2 regions of the Pseudonocardia sp. NPDC046786 genome follow, and region 1 is predicted to be linked to the other one. Evidence: riboswitches for the same ligand, from Rfam matches in the RefSeq annotation. Region 1 holds a riboswitch; the other holds the start of a gene.
The links. A riboswitch is a leader RNA that binds a small molecule or an ion and turns the genes downstream of it on or off. The one in region 1 is predicted to bind glycine.

Region 1 (7,418 bases):
CGACACGGCCGTGCTCGCCAACGGTGACGAGGTCCAGATCGGCAAGTTCCGCCTGGTCTTCCTGACCGGTCCTCGCGAGGGCGACCCCCGGGGCTGATCCACCGGCGGCGGTCCAGCGGACACGCCGTGCGGAGGCGGGCGTGTGACGATCGTCGAAAGGACGCTGTCACACCCCGTCCGGAGGCGCGCATCGGGGGCCCCGCCCGTGTAGCGTCGGAACGTGTCGGTGGCGGCGGTACGAGCGACCACAGCTCCCAGGGCACGGACCAGGGCGAGCAAGGCGATCAGGGCGGCCGGGGTGGCGGGTCCACCCCGGGCGGCCGACAGGCCCGACAGGGCCGGGGAGGCGGGCTGATGAGCGAGATGCGCGTCGTGGGCGTCCGGGTCGAACTCCCGGCGAACCAGCCGATCCTGTTGCTGCGGGAGACCAACGGTGATCGCTACCTCCCGATCTGGATCGGATCGGTCGAGGCGACGGCCATCGCCCTCGAGCAGCAGGGGGTCAAGCCGGCACGGCCGTTGACCCACGATCTGCTCAAGGACGTCATCGGGGCACTGGGCCGGCGGCTGGAACAGGTCCGGGTGACCGACCTGCAGGAGGGCACCTTCTACGCCGAGCTGATCTTCGACGGCGGCGTGACGGTGTCCGCCCGGCCGAGTGACTCGATCGCGCTGGCGCTGCGGACCGGTGTCCCGGTGCACGCCGACGAGAGCGTGCTGGCCGAGGCCGGGCTCGTCATCCCCGACGAGCAGGAGGACGAGGTCGAGAAGTTCCGCGAGTTCCTCGACTCGGTGTCACCGGAGGACTTCCGCGGCGCCCAGCCCGGCTGACACCCGAACGGGTGTTCCGGACCGTTCGGCGACACCCAGTGCCGCTCGGCGTGACCGGGCCGCCCGTGCTCCGTCACCTGGCGTTGTGCGGTACGGCCGTGTCGGCGAGCCGCGTTGACCACTCCGGCCCCCGGGCCTACCGTCATCAGCGTTGATGACATCCGTGCAACTCGCCTTCACCGAGAGTGATGGGACGGCGAGGACGGTCACGGTGCGGCCGACCGAGGGAGACCACGCGGTGCAGACGCCACCACGCGAGGGGCCGGGGCAGGCAGAGCTGTTCCCGGACCCGCTCGTCGGTGAGGGGCTGGACGGGGTGTCCGATCGCCTCGTCGGCTTCCGCGGTCCGACCGCATGCCAGGTCGTCGGCATCACCTACCGGCAGCTCGACTACTGGGCTCGGACCGGGCTCGTCGTGCCGTCGATCCGCGGTGCCGCCGGATCCGGCAGCCAGCGGCTGTACTCGTTCAAGGACGTACTGGTCCTCAAGATCGTGAAGCGGCTGCTCGACGCCGGGGTCTCGCTGCAGAACATCCGGATCGCGGTCGAGCACCTGCGCCGGCGCGGGATAAGGGATCTCGCCGGGATCACCCTGTTCTCCGACGGGACCACCGTCTACGAGTGCACCTCCCCGGAGGAGGTCGTCGACCTGCTGCAGGGCGGTCAGGGTGTGTTCGGGATCGCCGTCTCGGGCGCGATGCGCGAGATCAGCGGTGTGATCAAGGACTTCCCGGTGGAACGCGCCGACGGCGGCACCGTCGACGAGTCCCCGGAGGACGAGCTGGCCCGGCGCCGGTCCCGGCGCGCGATCTCCTGAGCGGCCGGCTCACGCGACCGAGCGGAACGGGTCGTGCTCGGCGATCAGCTTCTCCAGCCGCGCCTGGTCGACCCGGTTGACGACGGTCAGGCTCTCCTGCTTGTCGCGGACGCACTTGGCGAGGGTGAACGCAGAGGTGATGGCGTACAGCACGGCGATGGCCAGGAACGCCTTCACCCAGCCGTCGACGGGCAGGTAGAAGGTCCCGACGACGACCGCGGCCAGCGAGACGCCGAAGGACAGGACCGCCTGCAGGTGGAAGGCGGCGGTGGTGGCGGGAACGGGGTTCGGAGCGCTGCTGTTCGACATGTGAGCAGCCTGGCGGGACGGTTCCGGCCGCGGTGCCGTGGAAATACTGACCGGACCGGTTATCCTCGGCCCGGTAGTCGTTGACACCGAGCGGGAGAGACCCGGTGCAGTACAGCCGGGCGCCGAAGGAGCAAATCCCTTCCCGGAACCTCTCAGGCACCAGGACCGCACGGTAGAGACGCCTCTGGAAAGCGACGGGCCACCACGGGGGGCCCGTCCGCCGACGGGGAAAGCCCGAAGCCTCGGGTGAATCTCTCAGGCGCCCGGATCGCGGGTACGGACAGAGGGGGAGGGGCGAGACAGCCCTGCCCCGCCCGAGCCGTCACCTTCGGAGGCGCCGTGAGCCCGACCCCGCAGCAGCACCGTCCCACCCTCGCCGAGCTCGAGCGTGGACTGCCGTTCGCCGACCGGCACGTCGGGCCCCGGCCCGGCGAACTCGCCCGGATGCTCGACGCGCTGGGCGTCGACTCGCTCGAGGCGCTGGCCGACCGGGCCCTGCCCGCCGCGATCCGCGATCCCGAGCCGGTCGGCGGTTCGCTGCCGGCGCCGGTCGGTGAGGCCGAGATGCTCGCCGAGCTGCGGGCGCTGGCCGACCGCAACACGGTGAACGTCCCGATGATCGGGCTCGGCTACCACGGCACCCGGACGCCGTCGGCGATCCGGCGCAACGTGCTGGAGAACCCGGCCTGGTACACCGCGTACACGCCGTACCAGCCGGAGATCAGCCAGGGCAGGCTGGAGGCGCTGCTGGCGTTCCAGACGATGGTGTCGGACCTGACCGGGCTGCCGGTCGCCGGTGCGTCGCTGCTGGACGAGGCGACCGCCGCCGCCGAGGCGATGACGCTGCTGCGCCGGGCCGGGCGCGCGAAGTCGGCCCGCTTCGTGGTCGACGCCGACACGCTGCCGCAGACCCTGGACGTGCTCCGCACCCGGGCCGAGCCGCTCGGCATCGAGCTGGAGGTCGCCGACCTGTCCGGCGGTACCCTGCCGGACGGCGAGATGTTCGGCGTGCTGCTCAGCTACCCGGGCGCGTCCGGGCGGGTGTCCGACCCGTCGGCGCTGATCGAGCAGGCGCACGAGCGGGGCGCGCTGGTCGCGGTCGCCGCGGACCTGCTGGCGCTGACCCTGCTCACCCCGCCCGGCGAGCTGGGCGCGGACGCGGCGATCGGCTCCACCCAGCGGTTCGGTGTCCCGCTCGGCTTCGGCGGCCCGCACGCCGCCTACCTGTCGGTCGGGCAACGGCACGCCCGCCAGCTCCCCGGCCGGCTGGTCGGGGTCTCCCGGGACGCAGACGGCAACTACGCGCTGCGGCTCGCCCTGCAGACCCGCGAGCAGCACATCCGCCGGGAGAAGGCGACCTCCAACATCTGCACCGCGCAGGTGCTGCTGGCCGTGATGGCCGCCTGCTACGCCGTGTACCACGGCCCGGAGGGGCTGCGCGCCATCGCCCAGCGGACCCACCGGATGGCGGCGGTGCTGGCCGCCGGGCTGCGCTCCGGCGGCGTCGAGATCGTGCACGACGCGTTCTTCGACACCGTGCTGGCCCGGGTACCCGGCCGGGCGGACGCCGTCGTCGCCGCCGCGCACGACGCCGGGATCGCGCTGCGCCGGGTCTCCGGCGACGAGGTCGGCATCTCCACCTCGGAGATCACCACCGTCGCGCACCTGCGCGCGGTGTGGGAGGCGTTCGGGGCCGGCCCGCAGGACGCCGCGGAGCTGGACACCGGCACCGCCGACGCGCTGCCCGGCGCGCTGGCCCGGACCAGCGACTACCTGACCCACCCGACCTTCCACGAGCACCGGTCGGAGACCGCGCTGATGCGCTGGCTGCGCCGGCTCGCCGACGCCGACCTCGCGCTCGACCGCACGATGATCCCGCTCGGCTCGTGCACGATGAAGCTCAACGCCGCCGCCGAGATGGAGGCGGTGACCTGGCCGCAGTTCAGCGACCTGCACCCGTTCGCCCCGGAGTCCGACACCGCCGGTTCCCGGGAGCTGATCACCCAGCTGGAGACCTGGCTGGCCGACCTGACCGGCTACGCCGCGGTCTCGCTGCAGCCGAACGCGGGCAGCCAGGGCGAGTTCGCCGGGCTGCTGGCGATCGCGGCCTACCACCGCAGCCGCGGCGAGGCCGAGCGCGACGTCTGCCTGATCCCGGCGTCCGCGCACGGCACCAACGCCGCGTCGGCGATCATGGCCGGGATGCGGGTGGTGGTCGTCGGCACCGACGCCCAGGGCAACGTCGATCTCGACGACCTCCGGGCCAAGATCGACGAGCACGGGTCCCGGCTGTCCGCGCTGATGATCACCTACCCGTCGACGCACGGCGTGTACGAGGCGCAGGTGCGCGATGTGTGCGGCGCGGTGCACGACGCGGGCGGCCAGGTCTACGTCGACGGCGCCAACCTCAACGCGCTGGTCGGAGTGGCCCGGCCGGGCGCCTTCGGCGGCGACGTGTCGCACCTGAACCTGCACAAGACGTTCTGCATCCCGCACGGCGGCGGCGGGCCGGGGGTCGGCCCGGTCGCGGTGGCCGAGCACCTCGTCCCGTTCCTGCCCGGCCGCGGCGAGGTCGGCCCGGTGTCCGCGGCACCGCACGGCTCCCCGGGCGTGCTGCCGATCTCCTGGGCCTACCTGCGGATGATGGGGCTCGACGGGATGCGGCGGGCCACGCTCACCGCCGTCGCCGCCGCGAACTACGTCGCCCGCCGACTGGGAGAGCACTACCCGGTGCTGTACTCCGGGACCGACGGCTCCGTCGCGCACGAGTGCATCCTGGACCTGCGCGCGATCACCAAGGAGACCGGCGTGACGGTGGACGACGTCGCGAAGCGGCTGATCGACCACGGCATCCACGCCCCGACCATGTCGTTCCCGGTGGCCGGGACCCTGATGGTCGAGCCGACCGAGTCCGAGGACCTGGCCGAGATCGAGCGGTTCATCGCCGCGATGATCTCGATCCGCGGCGAGATCGACCGGGTCGCCGCGGGGGAGTGGCCGGCCGACGACAACCCGCTGCGGGGCGCCCCGCACACCGCGGCCTGCCTGGCCGACGACAAGTGGGACCACCCCTACCCGCGCGAGCTCGCCGCCTACCCGACCGGTGCGGCGCCGGGCGTGCACGACCGCAAGGTCTGGCCGCCGGTGCGCCGGATCGACGGTGCGCACGGCGACCGGAACCTGGTCTGCTCCTGCCCGCCGCCGGAGGCGTTCACCTGACGGCACCCCGGGCGTCCCGCCCGTCCCTCGACGAGCGGGCGGGACGCGCGGCAGCCGGGCCACCGGTGCCGGCTCCCGCGCAGCCGGGTGCCGGCACCGGCACCGGCGCGGGTGAGGCGGGACCGGCGGTGCGCCGCCATCCGGACCGGCGCGTCGCTCCAGCCGTGGCCGTCGTGCCGGCCGGTGCGCTGCACCAACACGAGGAACAGCCGCCCACCGAGCAACTCGGTGCACACCTGGAGCAGGTCGCCGTCGGCGTCCCGCTCGTGCAGCACCCCCAGCTCGCGATAGACGGCGATCCGCTCGTCCGGCAGGTCCAGGCGGGCCGCCAGGTCGTCGTGGTAGTTGCCCGGCACCGGCAGCAGCGGGACGCCCCCGGCCCGGGCGGCGGCCGCCGTTTCGAGCAGGTCGTCGGTGCCCAGCGCGACGTACTGCGGATCGGCGACCCCGGGACCCCACTCGCCGCGGCGCAGCAGCGACACGGTCAGCGCCAGCCGGACGGTGCGCCCGGCGTCGGCCAGCGCGCGGCTGCGGACCAGACCGAACGGGGCGGCGAACTCGCCGTCGGCGACCGGGTCCAGGCCGAGCACGCCTCTCCGGCACCCCGGCCGGGCAGATCCTGGCGACCGCGGTGTTCCTGCCGGTGGCGCTGCTGCCGGAGGAGGCGCTGCTCAGCTGGGGCTGGCGGGTGCCGTTCTGGGCGAGCGTGCTGGTGCTGATCGCCGGCGTGCTGATCCGGCGCACCCTGCACGAGCCCCCGGTGTTCGAGAACGAGCTCGCCGACGACCGCCGGACGGCCGCGGACGGTGCCCCGGCGCCGTCGAAGACGGAGCAGCTGCCGATCGCCGCTCTGGTGCGCGGGCACTGGCCGAACCCGCTGCGGGTCACCCTGGCGGCGACCGTCGCCTCGGTCAGCACCCTGATGACCGTCTTCGCACTCTCGTTCGCCGTCAACACCGCTCGGGCACTACCAGGGCGTCACCGACCAGGTGACGATGACGGCGACGCCCGGCGAGTACCGGACGGTGCTCGTGCCGCGCGGCTCGTCCCGCCCGGAGTGGCTGCCGCGCCCGGCCTGAGCGGGCACGCGGGCCTCCCGGCACCGCACGGTGCGGCGAGCGCCGGTCGGCTCACCCGGGCCCGGGAGGGTGCTGGAACTGGAGCCGGGGCCGGGGCCGGGGCCGGGTGACCGGTCTCGGTGTCACGGTGCCGGTGTCACGGTGCTGGTGTCACCGGTGCCGCGGGGTCGCGGTGCTCGCCCTTCACGGTGCGGTTGTGCGCGGTGCCGTCGACCTGTGCCAGCACCCGGTGCGGCCGGATCCGGATCACGCCGGGCGCCCCGCCGCGGAACGGCCCGCCGGGCACCTCGCCGGGCAGCAGCTCGGCGGTGCCGCGCACCTCGACCCAGCGCGGCGACCAGCCGGGGCCGTCCCCGGTGTCGTCGACGACGAGCGCGACCCGCGGGTCGCGCCGCACGTTGCGCCACTTCTGGGTGGCCGGGTTGTCGATGCCACCGATGTCGATCGTGCCGTCCGGGTTCACCAGGTAGCCGACCGGGCGGATCTGCGGGCCGCCGTCCGGGCCGATGGTGGCGAGCCGGGCGAGCCGCCCGGTCCCGCGCAGGTATCCGAGCTCGCTGTCGCTGAAGATGCTCATGTGAGCGATCCTCGGAGGTGAACCCGGCTTCAGGTCAAGGGTTTCCGGGGCCGTCCCGCCGGTCGATCCGGGGGAGCGGGCGGGTGACGTCGGCGTCCGGGCCGCCGGGGTCGCCGGATCCCTCGGCGGGGCGGACCGGGCGCAGGAACCGGGTCTCCTCCTCGGCGGACACCGGGGCGGGCCCCGAAGACGACACCGGGGCGGGCCCCGAGGCATCCAGCGGGGCGGGCTCGGTGCGCGGCTCGACCCGGCGCTCCAGCACCATGATGCCGATCACGAGCGCGGCGCCGAGCAGCGCCGGGACCAGCATTGCGATCCAGCCCGGGTCCGGGGCGAGGACGCCGCGGGCGCCGTCCTGCCAGGGCCACAGCGCCCGCAGCGCACCCAGCAGCACGCCCACCATGATCACCATGAGGGTGCGGCGGTGGTGCTCCAGCAGCCACTGCAGCAGCGAGACGAAGGTGCCCAGCCCGACGATCGCGCCGAGCGCGAAGACCGCGATGTAGGCGATGTCGAACTCGGCGACCGCGCGCAGGGTGGGCTCGTAGAGCCCGAAGACCAGCAGCAGGAACGAGCCGGAGAAGCC
Region 2 (7,418 bases), on a different contig from region 1:
CGGCGAGCAGCTGCGCCGCTATGCCGGCGCGGGCTTCGACGACGCGGTCGTGGCGATCGCGCCGGGCGGGCCGGACCCGGAGCGGGTGCGGGCACTGCTGCCCTGAGCCCGGCGGGCCGCCGCACGGCCCGCGCCCTCATCGGCGGCGGCCCGGAGGGGTCCGCGCGGCGCCGGTCCGCACCGTGCAGTCGCTGTCCGACATCGACCCGAACGTGGCCCCGCGCGCCGCGGCCAGGTGCAGCGGCTGCTCCACGTGATGACGGCCGTCCAGGGCGATCGTGCCGCGCGGCACCTCGAACCGGCCGTGGCGCATCTCGTCGGCCACCGGTGTCGGGTCGGTGGTCCGGACCTGCCGGGCCGCGGCCGCCCACACGTGGATCGCCTCGAACATCGACTCGGACAGGCTGGACAGCGGCGGCGCCCAGCGGCCGAACCGCTCGCGGTAGCGCTGCAGCAGCGTCCCGTTGCGCTCGGTCTGCAGGTGCTGGAAGTAGCCGGACACCCCGTGGATGCCCTCGGACGCCTCGAACCCGATCCGCTCCAGGGTGGCCTCGTCCATCGCCGGGCCCAGGCTGACGGTGCGCTCGCGCAGGCCCATCGCATGGCACTGGCGCTCGAACGCGGCGGCGTCGGCGCCGACGAAGGTGTCCAGCACGATGTCCGCACCGGACGCGGCGATCCGCTCGATCAGCGGGCCGAAGTCGCGGGCGCCGAGCGGGGCGTACCCCTCACCGACCAGCACCGCGCCGTTGCCGGGCAGCACCTCCCGGGCGATCCGGTTCACCGTCCGCGGCCAGACGTAGTCGTTGCCGGCGAGGAACCAGCGCCGCCCGCCCGACGACCGCATCACCGGGCCCGCCGCCAGCGCGATCTGGGTCCACGGCCGCTCGCCGAGCCGGATCCGCAGCCGCGACTCGCCGCCGCCCTCGTTCATGTTGGTGTGCACGACCAGCACGTCGTGGCCGGTCAGCGCCGAGGACACCGCCTGGTAGGTCGCCGACGTCGTGGTCAGGAAGATCGTCCGGCAGCCCGCGCGGGCCAGCCGCAGCGCCTCCAGCGCGCCGGTGCCGGGATCGGTCGCGTCGTCGGCGTGCAGCAGCTCGACCGGCCGCCCGCCGATCCCGCCCGCGACGTCGATCTCGTCGACGGCGAGCACGGCGGCGTTCGCGACGGCCGAGGCGAACACGCTCCCGGAACCGGACCGGCTGGTGAGGGCGCCGATCCGGGGGCCGGTGGCGGCCCGGTCGCGCACCGGGTGCCCGCGCCGGCGCATCAGCCACTCCAGGCCCTGCGCGTCGATGTGCGCGTCGAGCCGGATCCGGGTCCCGCCGGGGGCCACGGTGAAGCGCAGCCGGATCCGGCCGCGCCACGGCTGGTCGTGGGTGATGGTGATGCTGTCCGGCCTGCGCAGGTCGCTGATCCGGCCCAGGACGTCGACCGGCGGGCCGTCGCCGATCGGCGCCCGCAGGGTGATCGGCTCGCCGAGCGCGACCCGGTCGCAGGACGCGCCGAACAGCCAGCCCCCGCCGTCGCGGCCGAACCGGTCGAAGACCACCTCGGGTGCGACGGCGGCGAACTCCTCCACCGCGACCGCGATCGTCCCCATGCCGGTGGGTGGGTGGCCGTCAGCGGGATCCGTCGGCGCGCCGGGTCATCCGGCCGCCTCCCGGCGCGCCGGCTCCCGGTGCCCGGCTGCGCTCTCGGCGGCGGACCGGGCCTCGCCCAGCGACGACTGGAACAGGTTGCGCAGCAGCGCGATCACGTCGGCCGCGGCACCGCCGGGCTCGATCGCGTAGTAGCGGAACCTGCCGGACCGGCGCTCGCTGACCAGGCCGGCGATCCGCAGCACCCGCAGGTGGGTGGAGACCGCGGTCCGGCCGACCGTGGTGATCCGGTCCGCCAGCTCGCCCGCGCTGCACTCGTCGCTCTCGGAGAGCACCGCCAGGATCCGGCGGCGGACCGGATCGGCGAGCGCGTCGAAGGCGAGACCGGCGTCCCGGTCGCCCGCGCCGAACGCGTCAGACGCGTCAGGATCCGTTGACATGGTACGGAGTCTAGCCGGAAGCCGTCCGGACCCCTTCCCTCCGGCGCGGGAATCGGTATCGTCCTGCGGACAACTGAAGACCGGGCCGTACGAGCCCGCGCGGAAGAGACCTGTCGCACGACCGGGCAGGCACCGGAGGAGCAAGCACCCCGCCAAACTCTCAGGTACCCCACACCGCACGGACCAGGCCACTCTGGAAAGCAGGCGTCGGACACGCCTCGCCGATGGTGAAAGCCGGTCGTGCACCGGTGAATCTCTCAGGCTCGGGACAGAGGGGGACCGTGTGGGCGGCACCGCCCACGCGTCTGCCCCGGGGTGAGCACCACGATGACCCAGACCGAGACCCAGACCGAGACCCAGACCGACACCGCGACCCGGACCGGGCCGAGCGAGCGCGAGCTGCTGCGTTCGGTGCTGCACGACACGCACGTCGCGCTCGGCGCGACCTTCACCGGCTTCGCCGGCTGGACGATGCCGGTCCGCTACGGCGGCGACCTCGCCGAGCACCACGCGGTGCGCCGCGCGGCCGGCCTGTTCGATCTCTCGCACATGGGCGAGATCCACGTCGAGGGCCCGGCCGCCGCCGCGGCGCTGGACGGCGCGCTGGTCGGCGACCTCGGCGCGCTGGCGCCCGGCCGGGCCCGCTACACGATGCTCTGCGCGCCGGACGGCGGCGTGCTCGACGACCTGGTCGTCTACCGGCTCGCCGCGGAGCACTACCTGGTCGTCGCGAACGCGTCGAACCGGCTGCTGGTGGCCGCCGAGCTGGGCGAGCGCTGCGCCGGCGACGGCGTGCGGATCACCGACCGCTCCGCGGACACCGCGCTGGTCGCCGTGCAGGGCCCGGCGTCCGCGGCGATCATCGAGACCGCGACCGGTGCGCCGGTCGGCGACCTGCGCTACTACGCGGCCCGCCCGGCCACCCTCGCCGGGCACCAGGTGCTGCTGGCCCGCACCGGCTACACCGGCGAGGACGGCTTCGAGGTCTACGTCGGCACGATGGGCGCGGCCGCCGTCTGGGAGCGGCTCACCGCGGCCGGGACCGGGCACGGGCTGGTGCCCTGCGGACTCGCCTGCCGCGACACGCTCCGGCTGGAGGCCGGGATGCCGCTGCACGGACACGAGCTCGGCCCCGGCCGCTCGCCGTTCGCGTCCGGCCTGGGCCGGGTCGTGAAGTTCGGCAAGGAGGCCGACTTCGTCGGCCGCGCCGCGCTCGCCCGCGAGCGGGACACCCCGCAGGCCCGGGTGCCCGCCGGGCTGCGCGGCAGCGGCCGGCGCGCGCCGCGGGCCGGCCATCCGGTGCTCGACGGCGCCGGGGCCACGGTCGGCGAGGTGACCAGCGGCGTGCTGTCCCCGACCCTGGGCCACCCGATCGCGATGGCGTTCGTCGACCGGGCCGTGTCCGGGCCCGGCACCGCGCTCGTCGTCGACGTCCGCGGCCGGCCCGAGCCGGTCGAGGTGGTCGGCCTGCCCTTCTACACCCGTCCCGAGTGAGAGGATCCGACATGTCCGTCCCTGACGACCTGCGCTACACCGAGCAGCACGAGTGGGTACGGGTCGAGGGTGGCACCGCCACCGTCGGCATCACCGCACACGCCGCCGAGGCACTCGGCGACGTCGTGTTCGTCCAGCTGCCGGCCGCGGGCGACACCGTCATCGCGGGCGAGGCCTGCGGCGAGATCGAGTCCACCAAGTCGGTGAGCGACCTGTTCGCCCCGCTCGGCGGGACCGTGACCGTGGTCAACGACGCCCTCGACGACGCGCCGGAGACCGCGGGCGAGGACCCTTACGGCCGCGGCTGGCTGTTCCGGGTCGAGCCCGGCGACGACGGCGTCCCGGAGCTGCTGACCGCCGCCGAGTACCGCTCGCTGACCGGGGAGGGTGGCGCGTGAACAGCACCTTCGGCGCGTCGCTGGCCGACGCCGATCCCGAGGTCGCGAAGGCCGTCGACGCCGAGCTGGCCCGGCAGCGCGACACCCTGGAGATGATCGCCTCGGAGAACTTCGCCCCGGTCGCGGTGCTGGAGGCGCAGGGCTCGGTGCTCACCAACAAGTACGCCGAGGGCTATCCCGGCCGCCGCTACTACGGCGGCTGCGAGCACGTCGACGTCGTCGAGCAGCTGGCGATCGACCGGGCCCGCGAGCTGTTCGGCGCCGAGTACGCCAACGTGCAGCCGCACTCCGGCGCGCAGGCCAACGCGGCCGCGATGGCGGCGCTGCTGCAGCCCGGCGACGGCCTCCTCGGCCTCGACCTGGCGCACGGCGGGCACCTCACGCACGGCATGAAGCTCAACTTCTCCGGCCGGCTCTACCGGGTCTCGGCCTACCACGTGGACGCCGTGACCGGGCTCGTCGACATGGCCGAGGTCGAGCGGGTCGCCCGCGCCGAGCAGCCGAATATGATCATCGCCGGCTGGTCGGCGTACCCGCGCGAGCTGGACTTCGCCGGGTTCCGGCGGATCGCCGACGAGGTCGGCGCGCTGCTGATGGTGGACATGGCGCACTTCGCCGGGCTGGTCGCCGCCGGCGAGCACCCGAGCCCGGTGCCCTACGCCGATGTCGTCACCAGTACCACCCACAAGACGCTCGGCGGCCCGCGCGGCGGGCTGATCCTGGCCCGCGCCGAGCACGCGAAGAAGCTGGCGTCCGCGGTGTTCCCCGGCCAGCAGGGCGGCCCGCTCGAGCACGTGATCGCCGCCAAGGCGGTCGCCCTGCGGATCGCCGGGACCGAGGAGTTCGCCGAGCGCCAGCGGCGCACCGTGCAGGGCGCCCGGCTGCTCGCCGAGCGGCTGGTCGCCGCGGACTGCGCGGACGCCGGCATCCGGGTGCTCACCGGCGGCACCGACGTGCACCTGGTGCTGGTCGACCTGGTGAACTCCGAGCTGGACGGCCGGGCCGCCGAGGACCGGCTGCACGACGTCGGGATCACGGTGAACCGCAACGCGGTGCCGTTCGACCCGCGGCCGCCGATGGTCACCTCCGGGCTGCGGATCGGCACCCCGGCGCTGGCCACCCGCGGGTTCGACGCCGACGACTTCCGGGAGGTCGCCGACATCGTCGCCGGTGCGCTCGCCCCCGGGTTCGACGCCGCGCGGGCGACCGCCCTGCGCGAGCGCGTCGCGGCCCTGGTCGCTCGCCGCCCGCTCTACCCGGGGCGCTGACCAGATGCCCGTGCCGGTCAGCGTCTTCGACCTGTTCTCGATCGGGATCGGCCCGTCCAGCTCGCACACCGTCGGCCCGATGCGGGCCGCGGCACGGTTCGTCACCGGCCTCGCCGAGGACGGCCTGCTGCCCCGCGTCGGGCGGGTCCGGGCGGAGCTGTTCGGGTCGCTGGGCGCGACCGGGCACGGGCACGGTAGCGGTCCGGCCGTGCTGCTGGGGCTGCTCGGGGAGCGCCCCGAGACCGTCGACACGACCCGCGCGCCGGGCATCGTCGCCGCGATCGGGGAGTCCGGGCGGCTCCGGCTCGGCGGGACGCACGAGATCGCGTTCTCGGCGTCCGACGACGTCGTGCTGCACCGCCGCCGATCGCTGCCCGAGCACCCGAACGGGATGGAGTTCCGGGCCTGGGGTGCGGACGGCGGCGAGCTGCGGGCCCGCACCTTCTACTCGGTCGGCGGCGGGTTCGTGCGCGGCCCGGCCGGACCGCCGGACGGGCCCGCCGCCGATGCCGGACCGGTGCCGTCCCCGTCTCCGCTCCCGTACCCGTTCCCGTTCCGCAGCGGTGCGGACCTGCTCGCCATCTGCGCCCGGACCGGTCTGCCGGTGAGCGGTGTGATGCGCGGCAATGAGCGGGTGCACCGCGACGACACCGCGGTCGACGACGGTCTGCTGCGGATCTGGGCGGTCATGCAGGACTGCGTGCGCAACGGGTGCGAGCGCGACGGCGTGCTGCCCGGTGGCCTGCGGGTCCGCCGCCGCGCGCCCGGCCTGCACCGGTGGCTGCTGGCCGCCGGCCGGGAGTCCGACCCGCTGCACGTGATGGACTGGGTCAGCCTGTTCGCGATGGCGGTCAACGAGGAGAACGCCTCCGGCGGCCGGATCGTCACCGCCCCGACCAACGGCGCCGCCGGCATCGTCCCGGCGGTGCTGCACTACTACCGCCGGTTCGTCCCCGGCGCCGACGACGCCGGTGTGGTCCGCTTCCTGCTCACCGCAGGCGCGATCGGGTCGATCATCAAGGAGAACGCCTCGATCTCCGGCGCCGAGGTCGGTTGCCAGGGCGAGGTCGGCTCGGCCGCCGCGATGGCCGCGGCCGGATTGACCGAGGTGCTCGGCGGGACCCCGGAGCAGGTGGAGAACGCCGCCGAGATCGCCGTCGAGCACCACCTGGGCCTGACCTGCGACCCGGTCGGCGGGCTGGTCCAGATCCCGTGCATCGAGCGCAACGCGGTCGGGGCGGCGAAGGCGATCCATGCCGCCCGGATGGCGCTGTACGGCGACGGGACGCACGTGGTGTCGCTGGACAAGGCGATCAAGACGATGCGCGAGACCGGCGCGGACATGAAGGTGAAGTACAAGGAGACGTCGCGCGGTGGGCTGGCGGTCAACGTGATCGAGTGCTGATTCGAGCGCTGATCGGCCCCGGGACGGCGGTCGCCGCCGCCCCGGGGGGCTACTCGACGACCGCGCCGTGCACCGCCTCCGCGAGCTCGACGAAGCTCGCCCACTCGGCGAGCAGCGCGGCGAACTCGGGAGCCTTGCCGGCGGCCCGGTACTCGTCGATGTCGGTCACCTCGATGACCTCCAGGTAGGCGATCGACGGGGTCCCGGCGCCGTCCAGGGTGCCGTCGATCCGGGTGACGTCGTAGCTCAGGATCGCCGGGCAGGCCCGGGCGACCGGGTAGTCGCTGCGCCGGATCCACTCCTCGTAGGCGGCCGGCTCGACGCCCGGCAGCAGCCGGTTCAGGAAGTACACGCGGTGGGTCACGGGAGTTCTCCTCAGAGGGGGGACGGCGGCCGGTTCACAGCCGGGGGAGCACCTCGCGGGCGGCGAGCTCGGCGATCCGGCCGGCCTCGGGCGCCGGGAACAGCCAGAGCCCGACCGAGTCGGATCCGGCGTCGAGCAGGGCGCGCAGCTTCTGCACGCACTCGTCCGGGTCGCCGGCGACGGCGAGATCGGAGATCCACTGCTCGGGCAGCGCGTCGGCCAGCCCGTCCGCGCCGACCTCGGCGAGCAGCGCGGTCAGCTCGTCCTGGATCCCGGGGACCCGGGACAGCGCGGTGTCCGGCATGGCGGACAGGTAGAACGCGACCGACTCGCGGACGGCGCGGCGGGCGACCTCCCGGTCGTGGTCGACGGAGAACAGCGCGTAGGTGACCAGCCGGTGGTCGTCGGTGCGGTCGGCGGTCTTGCGGCCCTCGTCGATCCGGGC

Region 2: another riboswitch for glycine. It lies ahead of gcvT (glycine cleavage system aminomethyltransferase GcvT); the one in region 1 lies ahead of gcvP (aminomethyl-transferring glycine dehydrogenase).

Annotation. Positions count from the first base shown of each region.
Region 1 is NZ_JBEYYF010000031.1:10,444-17,861, forward strand. Features, by position in the region: gene garA (glycogen accumulation regulator GarA) at 1-97, shown strand, start outside; gene ABZ881_RS27350 (bifunctional nuclease family protein) at 355-831, shown strand; gene ABZ881_RS27355 (MerR family transcriptional regulator) at 1,043-1,648, shown strand; gene ABZ881_RS27360 (YiaA/YiaB family inner membrane protein) at 1,658-1,957, opposite strand; glycine riboswitch at 2,039-2,135, shown strand; gene gcvP (aminomethyl-transferring glycine dehydrogenase) at 2,297-5,176, shown strand; partial or broken gene ABZ881_RS27370 (MFS transporter) at 5,769-6,134, shown strand; gene ABZ881_RS27375 (PPOX class F420-dependent oxidoreductase) at 6,392-6,832, opposite strand; gene ABZ881_RS27380 (DUF368 domain-containing protein) at 6,867-7,418, opposite strand, start outside.
Region 2 is NZ_JBEYYF010000015.1:15,920-23,337, reverse strand. Features, by position in the region: gene ABZ881_RS19025 (LLM class flavin-dependent oxidoreductase) at 1-106, shown strand, start outside; gene ABZ881_RS19020 (substrate-binding protein) at 137-1,606, opposite strand; gene ABZ881_RS19015 (metalloregulator ArsR/SmtB family transcription factor) at 1,652-2,044, opposite strand; glycine riboswitch at 2,228-2,326, shown strand; gene gcvT (glycine cleavage system aminomethyltransferase GcvT) at 2,372-3,538, shown strand; gene gcvH (glycine cleavage system protein GcvH) at 3,550-3,936, shown strand; gene glyA (serine hydroxymethyltransferase) at 3,933-5,204, shown strand; gene ABZ881_RS18995 (L-serine ammonia-lyase) at 5,215-6,609, shown strand; gene ABZ881_RS18990 (hypothetical protein) at 6,659-6,973, opposite strand; gene ABZ881_RS18985 (LLM class flavin-dependent oxidoreductase) at 7,008-7,418, opposite strand, start outside.